One region of the Pseudomonas sp. GW821-FHT02A08 genome, then DNA from elsewhere that is predicted to be linked to it. Evidence: predicted binding sites of a transcription regulator. Region 1 holds the regulator's gene; each other region holds the start of a gene.

Evidence for each region. Region 1 encodes sigma-54, which starts transcription at its own class of promoters, with help from an activator protein. Its sites were predicted from a motif close to ANTGGCATNNANNTTGCTNT; they were not measured.
Region 2: flgB (flagellar basal body rod protein FlgB) is a predicted target of sigma-54. The motif match lies at 1,936-1,955, and genes of this name have one in related genera.
Region 3: AC07W4_RS14770 (CmpA/NrtA family ABC transporter substrate-binding protein) is a predicted target of sigma-54. The motif match lies at 2,786-2,805, and genes of this name have one in related genera.

What each region holds. Positions count from the first base shown of each region.
Region 1 covers NZ_JBWKWD010000019.1:50,919-55,018, reverse strand. Annotated here, with positions in the region: gene lptC (LPS export ABC transporter periplasmic protein LptC) at 1-541, shown strand, start outside; gene lptA (lipopolysaccharide transport periplasmic protein LptA) at 528-1,076, shown strand; gene lptB (LPS export ABC transporter ATP-binding protein) at 1,076-1,801, shown strand; gene AC07W4_RS15155 (RNA polymerase factor sigma-54) at 2,047-3,540, shown strand; gene hpf (ribosome hibernation-promoting factor, HPF/YfiA family) at 3,615-3,923, shown strand; gene ptsN (PTS IIA-like nitrogen regulatory protein PtsN) at 3,936-4,100, shown strand, end outside.
Region 2 covers NZ_JBWKWD010000051.1:988-5,087, reverse strand. Annotated here, with positions in the region: gene AC07W4_RS25570 (chemotaxis protein CheV) at 1-785, shown strand, start outside; gene cheR (protein-glutamate O-methyltransferase CheR) at 798-1,625, shown strand; gene flgB (flagellar basal body rod protein FlgB) at 1,998-2,405, shown strand; gene flgC (flagellar basal body rod protein FlgC) at 2,409-2,852, shown strand; gene flgD (flagellar hook assembly protein FlgD) at 2,868-3,590, shown strand; gene flgE (flagellar hook protein FlgE) at 3,622-4,100, shown strand, end outside.
Region 3 covers NZ_JBWKWD010000018.1:77,310-81,409, forward strand. Annotated here, with positions in the region: gene rlmKL (bifunctional 23S rRNA (guanine(2069)-N(7))-methyltransferase RlmK/23S rRNA (guanine(2445)-N(2))-methyltransferase RlmL) at 1-748, opposite strand, end outside; gene rmf (ribosome modulation factor) at 1,279-1,494, shown strand; gene AC07W4_RS14765 (quinone-dependent dihydroorotate dehydrogenase) at 1,674-2,693, opposite strand; gene AC07W4_RS14770 (CmpA/NrtA family ABC transporter substrate-binding protein) at 2,922-4,100, shown strand, end outside.

The DNA.
Region 1 (4,100 bases):
GTTCACTTGCATCGCGGCGATATTCGCCGCGGTTGGCTACTGGAACATCAGCCCGGAACGCTTCCTCGACAAGGCGGTAACGCCGGTCGATGAAAGCGCGATCGACTATTACGCCATCAACGCCCACAGCGTGCAGTACCTGCCGGACGGCAAGCTGCAATATGATCTGGTGTCGGACAAGGTCGAGCACCTGAAAGCGACCGAGGTGACATTGCTGACCAACCCCGACCTGAATGTGTTCCGCGGCACTGAATTCCCGTGGCACGTCCAGAGCCTGCGCGGCGAGGTCAACCCTGATGGCACACAGGTCGAACTGATCGATGACGTGCGTATCACGCGCTTCGACGAGAAAAACCGCAAGACCCTGATCACCAGCACCCGCATGACCGTGTTCCCGCAGCAGCAATATGCGCAGACCGAGCAAGACGTTAGAATCGACGGCGCTGGCGGTGTATCGACTGGCAAGGGAATGAAAGCGTATTTGAAAGAAAGCAGGATACACCTGCTATCGAACGTAAGAGGACAGTATGAGGCTCGTTAAAACCCTCCCGATTTTGCTCAGTCTGGGCGCAGCACTGGGAAGCGTGAGCGCCTGGGCTCTGCCGGAAGATCAACAGCAGCCTATCCGCATTCAGGCCGACGATGCCCAACTGGACGACAAGCAAGGTATTGCCACCTATAAGGGTGACGTGATCATCACCCAAGGCTCGATGAAGGTGACAGGCAACACCGTTACCATCACCCGCACCCCGACTGGTGACATTGACGTAGTGACCTCGGTGGGCAACCTGGCGTACTTCGAGCAATTGCAAACGGCTGGCGATACCAAGCCTGTCCAGGGCTGGGGCGTGACGATCCAGTATCACGCCACGCAAAATCGCGTCGTACTGATCGACAAGGCCAAGGTTGTCGACAAGGACAACAACGTCACCCAAGGCGAGAAAATTGTCTACGACACGGACAAGAAACTCGCCAGCGCCGGTCGCGCCACAGGCAGCAAGATCACCGAGTCGCGCCCGCGTATCGACATGGTGATCCAGCCGAAGAAGAAAACCGACGAGAAAAAGGCCCAGTAATGGCAACTCTGAAAGCTCAGCATCTGGCCAAGAGCTACAAGAGCCGCCAGGTCGTGCGTGACGTCAGCCTGTCCATCGACAGCGGCCAGATCGTCGGCCTGCTTGGCCCGAACGGCGCCGGCAAGACCACCTGCTTCTACATGATCGTCGGCCTGGTGCAAGCCGATCAGGGCCGCGTCCTGATCGATGACCTGGACGTCAGCCACCAGCCGATGCACGGCCGTGCAAAGGCCGGTATCGGCTACCTGCCGCAAGAAGCATCGATCTTCCGCAAACTGTCGGTGGCCGACAACATCATGGCCATCCTCGAGACCCGCAAGGAACTCGACAAGGCCGGCCGTCGCAAGGAACTGGAAAGCCTGCTGCAGGAGTTCCACATCAGCCACATCCGCGACAACCTGGGCATGAGCCTGTCCGGCGGCGAGCGCCGTCGCGTGGAAATCGCCCGTGCCCTGGCCACCAACCCGAAATTCATCCTCCTCGATGAACCCTTCGCCGGTGTGGACCCGATTTCGGTCGGCGACATCAAGCAGATCATTCACCACCTCAAGGCCAAAGGCATTGGCGTGCTGATCACGGACCACAACGTTCGTGAAACCCTGGATATCTGTGAAACCGCCTATATCGTCAATGACGGCCAACTGATCGCCGAAGGCGACGCAGAGACAATCCTGGCCAACGACCTGGTCAAGGAAGTGTATCTGGGCCATGAGTTCCGCCTGTAAACGCTGAGCCGTGCCCAGGCATCTGCCCGGGCACCCGGCCAGCCACTCACCAGCGCCTCGTGCCGACGAGCGTGGTCAGCCCCCGACAAGGGCAGCGCAGCAACACAAATTTATAGTTTTTTATTGTTACAGCGCTCTAGGCAAACCCTTTAGTTTCAGGCATATAATTTGCTTAAGTTTGGCGCCCCGGCGCCCTGTAGTGGATGGCGCATGTGCGCCGGCGAATAAGGTGTTAAGCCCCTGCCATGAAACCATCGCTAGTCTTGAGAATGGGCCAGCAGCTGACGATGACACCGCAGCTGCAACAGGCCATCCGCCTGCTCCAATTGTCGACCCTGGACCTGCAACAGGAAATCCAGGAGGCCCTGGAGTCCAATCCGATGCTCGAACGCCAGGAAGAAGGCGACGACTTCGACAATTCCGACCCCTTGGCCGACAACGCCGAACAAAAGCCCAACACTGACATCCAGGAGCCCTCCTACCAGGAAAGCGCCCCGACGGTTGATAACCTCGATGAGGGTGACTGGAACGAGCGTATTCCCAACGAACTCCCCGTCGACACCGCGTGGGAAGACGTTTACCAGACCAGCGCCAGCAGCCTGCCCAGCAATGATGATGACGAGTGGGACTTCACCACCCGCACCTCGGCCGGCGAAAGCCTGCAGAGCCACTTGCTGTGGCAACTGAACCTGGCCCCGATGTCCGACACCGATCGCCTGATCGCCGTGACCCTGATCGACTGCATCAACAATCAGGGCTACCTGGACGAAACCCTCGAGGAAATCCTCGAAGCCTTCGACCCGGAACTGGACATCGAGCTGGACGAAATCGAAGCCGTCCTGCATCGCATCCAGCAATTCGAGCCTGCCGGCATCGGCGCCCGCAACCTGGGCGAATGCCTGCTGCTGCAATTGCGCCAGCTGCCTGCCAAGACCCCTTGGCTGGCCGAGGCCAAGCGCCTGGTCACCGATTACATCGACCTGCTTGGCAGCCGCGACTACAGCCAGTTGATGCGTCGCATGAAGCTCAAGGAAGACGAACTGCGCCAGGTCATCGAGCTGGTTCAGAGCCTCAACCCTCGCCCGGGCTCGCAGATCGAGTCCACAGAAGCCGAGTATGTCGTTCCTGACGTCATCGTGCGCAAGGACAACGAGCGCTGGCTGGTCGAGCTCAATCAGGAGTCGGTGCCACGACTGCGGGTCAATGCCCAGTACGCCGGTTTCGTGCGCCGCGCCGACACCAGCGCCGACAATACCTTCATGCGCAATCAGTTGCAGGAGGCCCGCTGGTTCATCAAGAGCCTGCAAAGCCGCAATGAAACCCTGATGAAGGTTGCCACCCAGATCGTCGAGCATCAGCGCGGGTTCCTCGAATATGGCGACGAAGCCATGAAGCCGCTGGTCCTGCATGACATCGCCGAAGCGGTCGGCATGCATGAATCGACGATTTCACGGGTGACCACCCAGAAGTTCATGCACACCCCCCGGGGCATTTATGAACTGAAGTACTTTTTTTCCAGCCACGTAAGCACCTCCGAAGGCGGCGAATGCTCGTCTACGGCGATCCGGGCGATCATCAAAAAACTGGTTGCAGCGGAAAATCAGAAAAAGCCGTTGAGTGACAGCAAGATCGCTGGTTTACTGGAGGCACAAGGCATTCAGGTGGCTCGCCGCACCGTCGCCAAGTACCGCGAATCCCTCGGGATCGCGCCTTCGAGCGAACGCAAGCGGTTGATGTAGGGCCACGCCACAGCGTTCCAGTGGTAGATCATCTGATCTACCGCTTTATGCACTGGCAACGAAGGAGAAGCTGTATGCAAGTCAACATCAGTGGACACCAACTGGAAGTGACCGAACCTCTTCGCACCTACATCGGCGAAAAACTCGAACGATTGGAGCGACATTTCGACAAGATCACTAATGTGCAGGTCACGATGACCGTCGAAAAACTGAAGCAGAAAATCGAAGCCACGCTGCATATTCCCGGGAATGAAGTGGTCGCCAACGCGGAACATACCGATATGTATGCCGCGATCGACGCACTCACCGACAAGCTGGATAAACAACTCAAAAAGCATAAGGAAAAGACCCAGAGCCTCCTCCAGGGCGCAACCGGTCGTTAACACTCCCTACCCATGATCCGACTTGAAAGTATCCTGACCCCCGGCCGTTCCCTGGTGAACGTGCCGGGAGGCAGTAAAAAGAAAGCCCTCGAACAAATTGCCAATCTGATCGCCCGCGAAGTGCCGGCCCTGGAGATGCAAGATGTCTTCGAGGCATTGATCGCCCGTGAAAAACTC
Region 2 (4,100 bases), on a different contig from region 1:
GCGTGGCGAACATCCGGGGGGCGACCATTCCGATCCTTGATCTGGCGATGGCGACCGGCTCCGGCGCGTTGAAGGACAAGCACAACCCCTTCGTGATCATCACGGAGTACAACACCAAGACCCAGGGTTTCCTGGTCCGCTCGGTGGAACGCATCGTCAACATGAACTGGGAGGAGATCCACCCGCCGCCCAAGGGCACCGGGCGCGATCACTACCTGACGGCGGTGACGCGGGTCGACAATCAGTTGGTCGAAATCATCGACGTCGAGAAGGTGCTGGCGGAAGTGGCACCGACGCCGGAAGCGATTTCCGTGGGCGTGGTGGATGTCGAAACCCAGCACAAGGCGCTTTCGTTGCGCGTGCTGACGGTCGACGATTCGTCGGTGGCGCGCAAGCAGGTCACGCGTTGCCTGCAGACGGTCGGCGTCGAAGTGGTGGCGTTGAACGACGGGCGGCAAGCGCTGGACTACCTGCGCAAACTGGTCGACGAGGGCAAGAAACCGGAAGAAGAGTTCCTGATGATGATCTCCGACATCGAGATGCCGGAGATGGACGGGTACACCCTGACGGCGGAAATCCGCAACGACCCGCGCATGCAAAAGCTTCATATCATCCTGCATACTTCGTTGTCGGGGGTATTCAATCAGGCGATGGTCAAGAAGGTCGGTGCCGATGACTTCCTGGCCAAGTTCCGTCCTGATGACCTGGCATCCCGGGTAGTCGACCGGATCAAAGCAGCAGATATCAGCCAGGGGCCCGCGCCCCTGGCAGTCAACACGATTTAAGAGGCGGCATCATTGTCTACGGGTAATTTGGATTTCGAACAGTTCCGGGTATTCCTGGAAAAAGCCTGTGGCATTTTGCTCGGTGAAAACAAGCAGTACCTGGTCTCCAGCCGTCTCAACAAACTGATGGAACAGCAAGGCATCAAGTCTTTGGGAGAACTGGTTCAGCGCATGCAGACCCAGCCGCGCAGCGGTTTGCGCGAGCAGGTGGTGGATGCCATGACCACCAACGAAACCCTGTGGTTTCGTGACACCTACCCGTTTGAAGTCTTGAAGAACAAGGTACTGCCCGAAGCCATCAAGGCCAGTCCCGGCCAGCGCCTGCGCATCTGGTCGGCGGCGTGTTCGTCGGGCCAGGAACCGTATTCGCTGTCGATGTCCATCGACGAGTTCGAGCGGGTCAACATGGGTCAGTTGCGGATGGGGGTGCAGATTGTTGCCACCGACCTGTCCGGCACCATGCTGAACAACTGCAAGACCGGCGAGTACGACAGCCTGGCCATCGGCCGCGGTCTGTCGCCCGAGCGCCTGCAGCGTTATTTCGACCCGAAAGGACCGGGGCGCTGGGCGATCAAGGCACCGATCAAGAGCCGTGTGGAGTTCCGTTCATTCAACCTGCTGGACAGCTACGCGAGCCTCGGCAAATTCGACATCGTGTTCTGCCGCAACGTGTTGATCTACTTCTCCGCCGAGGTGAAGAAGGACATCCTGCTGCGTATCCACAGCACGTTGAAGCCGGGTGGTTACCTGTTCCTCGGTGCCTCCGAAGCGCTGAACGGCTTGCCGGATCATTACCAGATGGTCCAGTGCAGCCCGGGGATCATTTACCAGGCGAAATGATGCAGAAGCGGCGCGCATAAAAAACGGGAGTCCTCAGGGACTCCTTTTTTATGCGCGCCGCTTTTGCATCATGTAGGAGCTGCCGAAGGCTGCGATCTTTTGATCTTGTTTTTGATTTGTTTTTTAAGATCAAGATCAAAAGATCGCAGCCTTCGGCAGCTCCTACAGGGGACGGTGCTCGATCCAGGAGAGGGTGTGCGGAGCTCGGGAAAGCGGCAGAAAAGCGGCAGGCGGCGGAAAACCGTTGCCGCTTTTCTGGCATTGCCGCATTGCCATGGCCGGCAAAGCCCCGGTTTCCGGGCTTTTTCGAATTGGCATGGGGCTTGCTAAGTTGAACCTACGAAAAATCAGGTCACCCGAAGGTTTCCCGACATGAGCATCAGCTTCGATAAAGCGCTCGGTATCCACGAACAAGCCCTGGGCTTCCGCGCCCAGCGTGCCGAAGTCCTGGCCAACAACATTGCCAACGCCGATACCCCGAACTACAAGGCTCGGGACCTGGACTTCTCGAAAGTGCTCGCCGAGCAGAACGAGAAAACCAAAAGCGGCACCTTCGCCTTGAACATGACCAACAGCCGTCATATCGAGGCTGAAGGCCTGGGCAATGGCGACGAGTCGTTGCTGTATCGCACGCCGATGCAACCGTCGATCGACCAGAACACCGTGGACGCCCAGCTGGAACAGTCGAACTACGCGGAAAATGCGATCGGCTTCCAGGCCAGCTTCACCCTGCTCAACAGCAAATTCAAAGGGCTGGTGTCAGCCCTGCGTGGAGAGTAAGCCATGTCTCTATCCAGTGTTTTCAACATTGCCGGTAGCGGCATGAGTGCGCAGACCACGCGCTTGAACACCGTCGCTTCGAACATCGCCAACGCCGAGACCGTCTCATCGAGCATCGACCAGACCTACCGTGCGCGCCACCCGGTGTTCGCCACCATGTTCCAGGGCGGGCAGAGCGGCGGCAGCGATTCGCTATTCCAGAGCCAGGACGCCGCCGGTCAGGGCGTGCAGGTGCTGGGTGTGGTCGAAGACCAGAGCAATCTTGAAGCGCGCTACGAGCCGAACCATCCGGCGGCCGATGCCAAGGGTTACGTCTACTACCCGAACGTCAACGTGGTGGAGGAAATGGCCGACATGATTTCCGCGAGCCGCTCGTTCCAGACCAACGCCGAAATGATGAACACCGCCAAAACCATGATGCAGAAAGTCCTGACTCTCGGTCAGTGATAAGGGGCGACTCAGATGAGTGTTACCGATTCCACCAGTGGTTTGAGCCTCAAGGACATCCTGGCCAACTCCTCGATCAAGACCACCACCACGACTGATGGTCTTGCATCGGCCACCAACAGCGCCACGGGCAACAAAGCCCTGGGCAAGGATGCATTCCTTCAGTTGCTGGTGACCCAGCTGAAAAATCAGAACCCGCTGGAGCCGCAGGACAACGGTGCTTTCGTGGCCCAGTTGGCGCAGTTCAGCAGCCTGGAAGGCATCACCACGCTCAACGACACCGTGAGCGGGCTGGCCAGCAACTACAACTCGTCCCAGGCCTTGCAGGCTTCGTCGCTGGTGGGGCGTTCAGTCATTGCACCCGGTGACAAGGCTGTGGTCGACACGTCGAAGAGCCTCAGCGGTACGGTAGTGGTGCCATCGTCGGTGGCCGCCGCCACCCTGAAGATCACTGATGCGAGCGGCAAGACCGTACGTACCATCGACCTGGGCGCTCAGAAGGCAGGCAACGCCAGTTTCATCTGGGACGGCAAGAATGACGCGGGCGAAACGGTAGCGGCAGGCACTTACACCTTCGGCGCTACCAGCACGATCGATGGGAAGTCCGTGGCGCTGATCACCAACCTGCCAGCGACCGTCAACAGCGTGACCATCAGCCAGACTGGCGGTGAGTTGATGCTTAATCTGGCCGGGCTGGGCACCGTCGCTCTGTCCAAAGTACAAACCATTGGCATGTAAGGCCGACTAACCCGGCACAAAGGAGTGGATTATGTCTTTTAATATCGGCCTTAGCGGTCTCTTTGCATCCAACAAACAACTGGACGTGACCGGCAACAACATCGCCAACGTCGCGACCACCGGTTTCAAATCGTCCCGTGCAGAATTCGAAGATGTGTACTCGGCAACTCGCCTGGGCACCGGCAGCAAGACCGTCGGCAACGGCGTGCGCCTGGCCAACATTTCCCAGCAGTTCGGCCAGGGTGACGTGAATAACACCGGCAACGTGCTCGACATGGGTATCCAGGGCAATGGCTTCTTCGTCCTGAGCAACAACGGTTCGCTGACCTACACCCGTGCCGGTACGTTCAAGACCGACAAGGATGGCTACGTGACGAACAGCGACGGTACGGCCCGTCTGCAGGGTTATGGTGTGGACTCCAATGGCAAGATCCTCAACGGCGTGTTGACCGACCTGCGGATCGACACCTCCAATCTGGCGCCGAAATCCACTAGCACCGTTTCGTCGAC
Region 3 (4,100 bases), on a different contig from region 1:
CTTCTTCGTGCAGTTTTTTCCACAGCGCAGGGACATGACCGAGCCAGGCGGTGAAGCCCCACTGCTCGCGACGCAGGTTCGGCGCGATGTCGGCGGCGATCATCGCCGCTTCCACCAGGAATGTGCCGACACCGCACATCGGGTCGGCCAGAGCGCCGCCTTCGGCCGCGATACGTGGCCAGCCGGAACGGATCAGGATCGCGGCCGCGAGGTTTTCCTTGAGCGGTGCCGCACCTTGCTGCAGGCGATAGCCGCGCTGGTGCAGGCTGTGACCCGACAGGTCGAGGGACAGAATGGCTTCGCCACGGTCCAGGCGCAGGTGAATGCGCAGATCCGGGTTGAGCTTGTCGATGGACGGACGGTCGCCTTGCGGGGTGCGCAGTTTGTCGACGATGGCGTCCTTGACCTTCAGCGCGCCGAAGTGGGTGTTATCGATACCCGAGCCATGACCGCTGAATTCGACGGCCAGGGTGCCGTCATTGAGCATGTGGTCTTGCCACTCGATGTCCAGCACGCCGTGGTACAGGTCTTCGGCGTCCTTCATCGGGAAACGCTTGAGCACCAACAGCACGCGGTTGGCCAGGCGCGACCACAGGCACAGGCGATAAGCGGTTTCCATGGTGGCCATGCCGCGTACGGCAGAGGTGTGCTCCCGCGCTTCTTCAAGGCCAAGCCCGACGGCTTCCTCGATGAGCAGGCCTTCAAGGCCTTTTGGGCAAGTGAGGAAGAGTTCGAAACGATCGGACATGGGAATTCCAGAACCTTTAGCTGAGTGACCGGGCAACGCATTGCCGGTCCGGTTTTCAATCAGGCGCTTTTCTCGAAGAACGCCCGCGTGGCACGAAGGTGTGCCGTTCCACCCCTGCTGCCCGGGTTAAATGAGCTTAGATGCAAGGACAGATAAAAAAGTTGATGCAACAAAATGTCATAAGTCGACCCTTCGTCGAATAGTGCTTCCCGGCAACGGGAGCCATTCTCAGTAAAGGATTAAGCCCATCATCAAGCGCAGGGCCGATCATACCGGGGTTTGGCCAATAAATACGCTACAAACGCTCTGTTACTTATGGCCTTAGCACATGAACAGTTACGTCCTTATGACAAAACGATCATTCCCTCGATGTGACGCATTGGTTAGAACTCAATACAGGTTGGCGCCGCAATGACGCCAACACCTTGGCTCGTCACGCCGGCAACGAGCCCCCAACGGCAGAGTTTTTCTGCCAGACCTCAATAGAGGTCGACGCGATAAATACAGTCAACAAGTGAGGGCAACACCCTATGAGAAGACTTAAGCGTGATCCGTTGGAAAGAGCATTTTTGCGCGGATACCAATATGGCGTTGGTGGCAAATCCCGTGAGCTTTGCCCATTTACTCTACCGTCGGTACGTCAAGCCTGGATCAACGGCTGGCGAGAAGGACGCGGCGACAACTGGGACGGTATGACCGGCACTGCGGGAATCCACAGACTCAACGAACTTCACGCCGTCGGCTAATTACAGGGCACAACACTCCGACACGACAATCTGATTTTGTACTGAATTAACCACGCACGTCCCATCCGGACGGCGGGCTCCGGCCCAGGGGCTCCTTTATGGAGCCCTTTTTTATGCCTGCAAAAAATCCTGATGATCCGGTGTAGCAGCTGCCGAGCCTGCGAGGCTGCTGCTACAACTCAGCGCAAGGCGGCGATGGCGTCTACGGATTCACGAATCAGCGCCGGGCCTTTGTAGATGAAGCCCGAATAGATCTGCACCAGGCTCGCGCCTGCGGCGATTTTCTCCGCCGCGTGCTTGCCTTCGGTAATGCCGCCCGCCGCAATGATCGGCAAACGCCCGCCCAGCTCCGACGCCAGCACTTGCACGGTGTGGGTGCTCTTGTCGCGAACCGGTGCGCCGGACAGACCGCCGGCTTCTTCGCCATGCTCCATGCCTTCGACGCCTACGCGGCTCAGGGTGGTGTTGGTGGCGATGACGGCATCCATCCCGGTTTCGATCAGCGCTTGTGCAACTTGTGCGGTTTCTTCGTCGCTCATGTCCGGCGCGATCTTGATCGCCAGCGGTACATGCTTGCCATGACGCAATGCCAGTTCCGCGCGGCGCTCGGCCAGATCGGCCAGCAACTGCTTGAGCGAGTCACCGAATTGCAGGCTGCGCAGGCCCGGCGTGTTCGGCGAACTGACGTTGACCGTCACATAGCTGGCGTGGGCGTAAACCTTGTCCAGGCAGATCAGGTAGTCGTCCACGGCACGCTCGACCGGCGTATCGAAGTTCTTGCCGATGTTGATGCCCAGCACGCCTTTGTACTTGGCCGCCGCCACGCGGGCCAGCAGGTTATCGACGCCGAGGTTGTTGAAACCCATGCGGTTGATGATCGCCTCGGCTTCCGGCAAGCGGAACAAACGTGGCTTCGGGTTGCCCGGCTGCGGACGCGGCGTGATGGTGCCGATTTCGACAAAACCGAAACCCAGTTGGGCGAAACCGTCGATGGCCGCGCCATTCTTGTCCAGTCCGGCGGCCAGCCCCACCGGATTCGGGAAGTCCAGGCCCATGACATTCACCGGCAGCTTCGCCGGGGCCTTGCACAGCAAGCCGTTGAGTCCAAGACGCCCGCCCGCGCCGATCAGGTCCAGGGACAGATCGTGGGAGGTTTCCGGGGAGAGTTTGAACAACAGCTGACGGGCCAGGGTGTACATGGGCGGATTTGACTCGATTGGCGGCGAATTGAGGGGGCGATTATAGCCGGGCAACGGGGCGGCAAGCGAGGCGCCTGATCAAATCGACGGTTAATGGCATATGCCTTGCACCATTGCGGGCAACAGCACCCACGCCAGCGTCGGAATGGGTGCAAAGACAATGGCGTCGTCCCCGGCCTGCCCATGCACGGACCCGGGACGACGTTTTTTTTGCAAGGTGAACGCGCGATGAACGAACCGTCAGCCGGCCCACTGGCCTGGGTCAATGGCAGCGATGCCCCGGAAAAAACCGAAATCAATCTCGGCTTCATGGCCCTGAGCGACTGCGCCTCGGTGGTTGTCGCCGCCACTCAGGGCTTCGCCCAGCCCCACGGCTTGACCCTTAATCTCAAGCGTCAATCATCCTGGGCCAACCTGCGGGACAAACTGGTCAGCGGCGAACTCGATGCCGCCCACAGCCTCTACGGCCTGGTTTACGCCGTTCACCTGGGCATCGGCGGCGTGGCCGCGACCGACATGGCCGTGTTGATGGGTCTGAATCAGAACGGCCAGAGCATCAATCTGTCCCGCGGTTTGCAAGCGCTTGGAGTGACCAGTCCTGAAGCACTGGATCGGCACGTGCACCAAACTCGCTCAAAACTCACTTTCGCCCAGACGTTTCCAACCGGCACCCACGCCATGTGGTTGTATTACTGGCTCGCCAGCCAGGGCATTCACCCGCTGCTGGATGTCGACAGCGTGGTGGTGCCGCCACCGCAGATGGTCGCGCACCTGCGGGCCGGTCGTATCGACGGGTTCTGCGTCGGCGAACCCTGGTCCGCCAGCGCCGTGCAACAGGACCTCGGTTTCACCCTGGCCACGACCCAGACCATCTGGCCCGATCATCCGGAAAAGGTCCTCGGCTGCACCCGTGCGTTCGTCGAGCAATACCCCAATACCGCCCGGGTGCTGGTGATGGCGGTTCTGGAAGCCAGCCGCTTCATCGAACAAAGCACCGAGAATCGCCGCAGTACCGCACAATTGCTCAGTGCCACGCAGTACCTCGACGCGCCACTGGACTGCATCGAACCGCGCCTGCTGGGCGAATACGCCGACGGCCTTGGCCACCGCTGGCAAGACCCGCACGCGCTGCGTTTGCACGGGGACGGCGAGGTCAACCTGCCGTACCTGTCGGACGGCATGTGGTTCATGACCCAGTTCCGTCGCTGGGGCTTGTTGCGCGATGACCCGGACTATCTCGCGGTGGCTCGGCAGGTCCAGCAACTGGACCTCTACCGTGAAGCCGCCCGTGCCATCGGCGTCGCTTCATCAGCCGAGCAGATGCGCAGCAGTCAATTGATCGACGGCAAGATCTGGGACGGCTCGGACCCGGCCGGTTATGCCCGCAGTTTCAAACTGCACGCCATG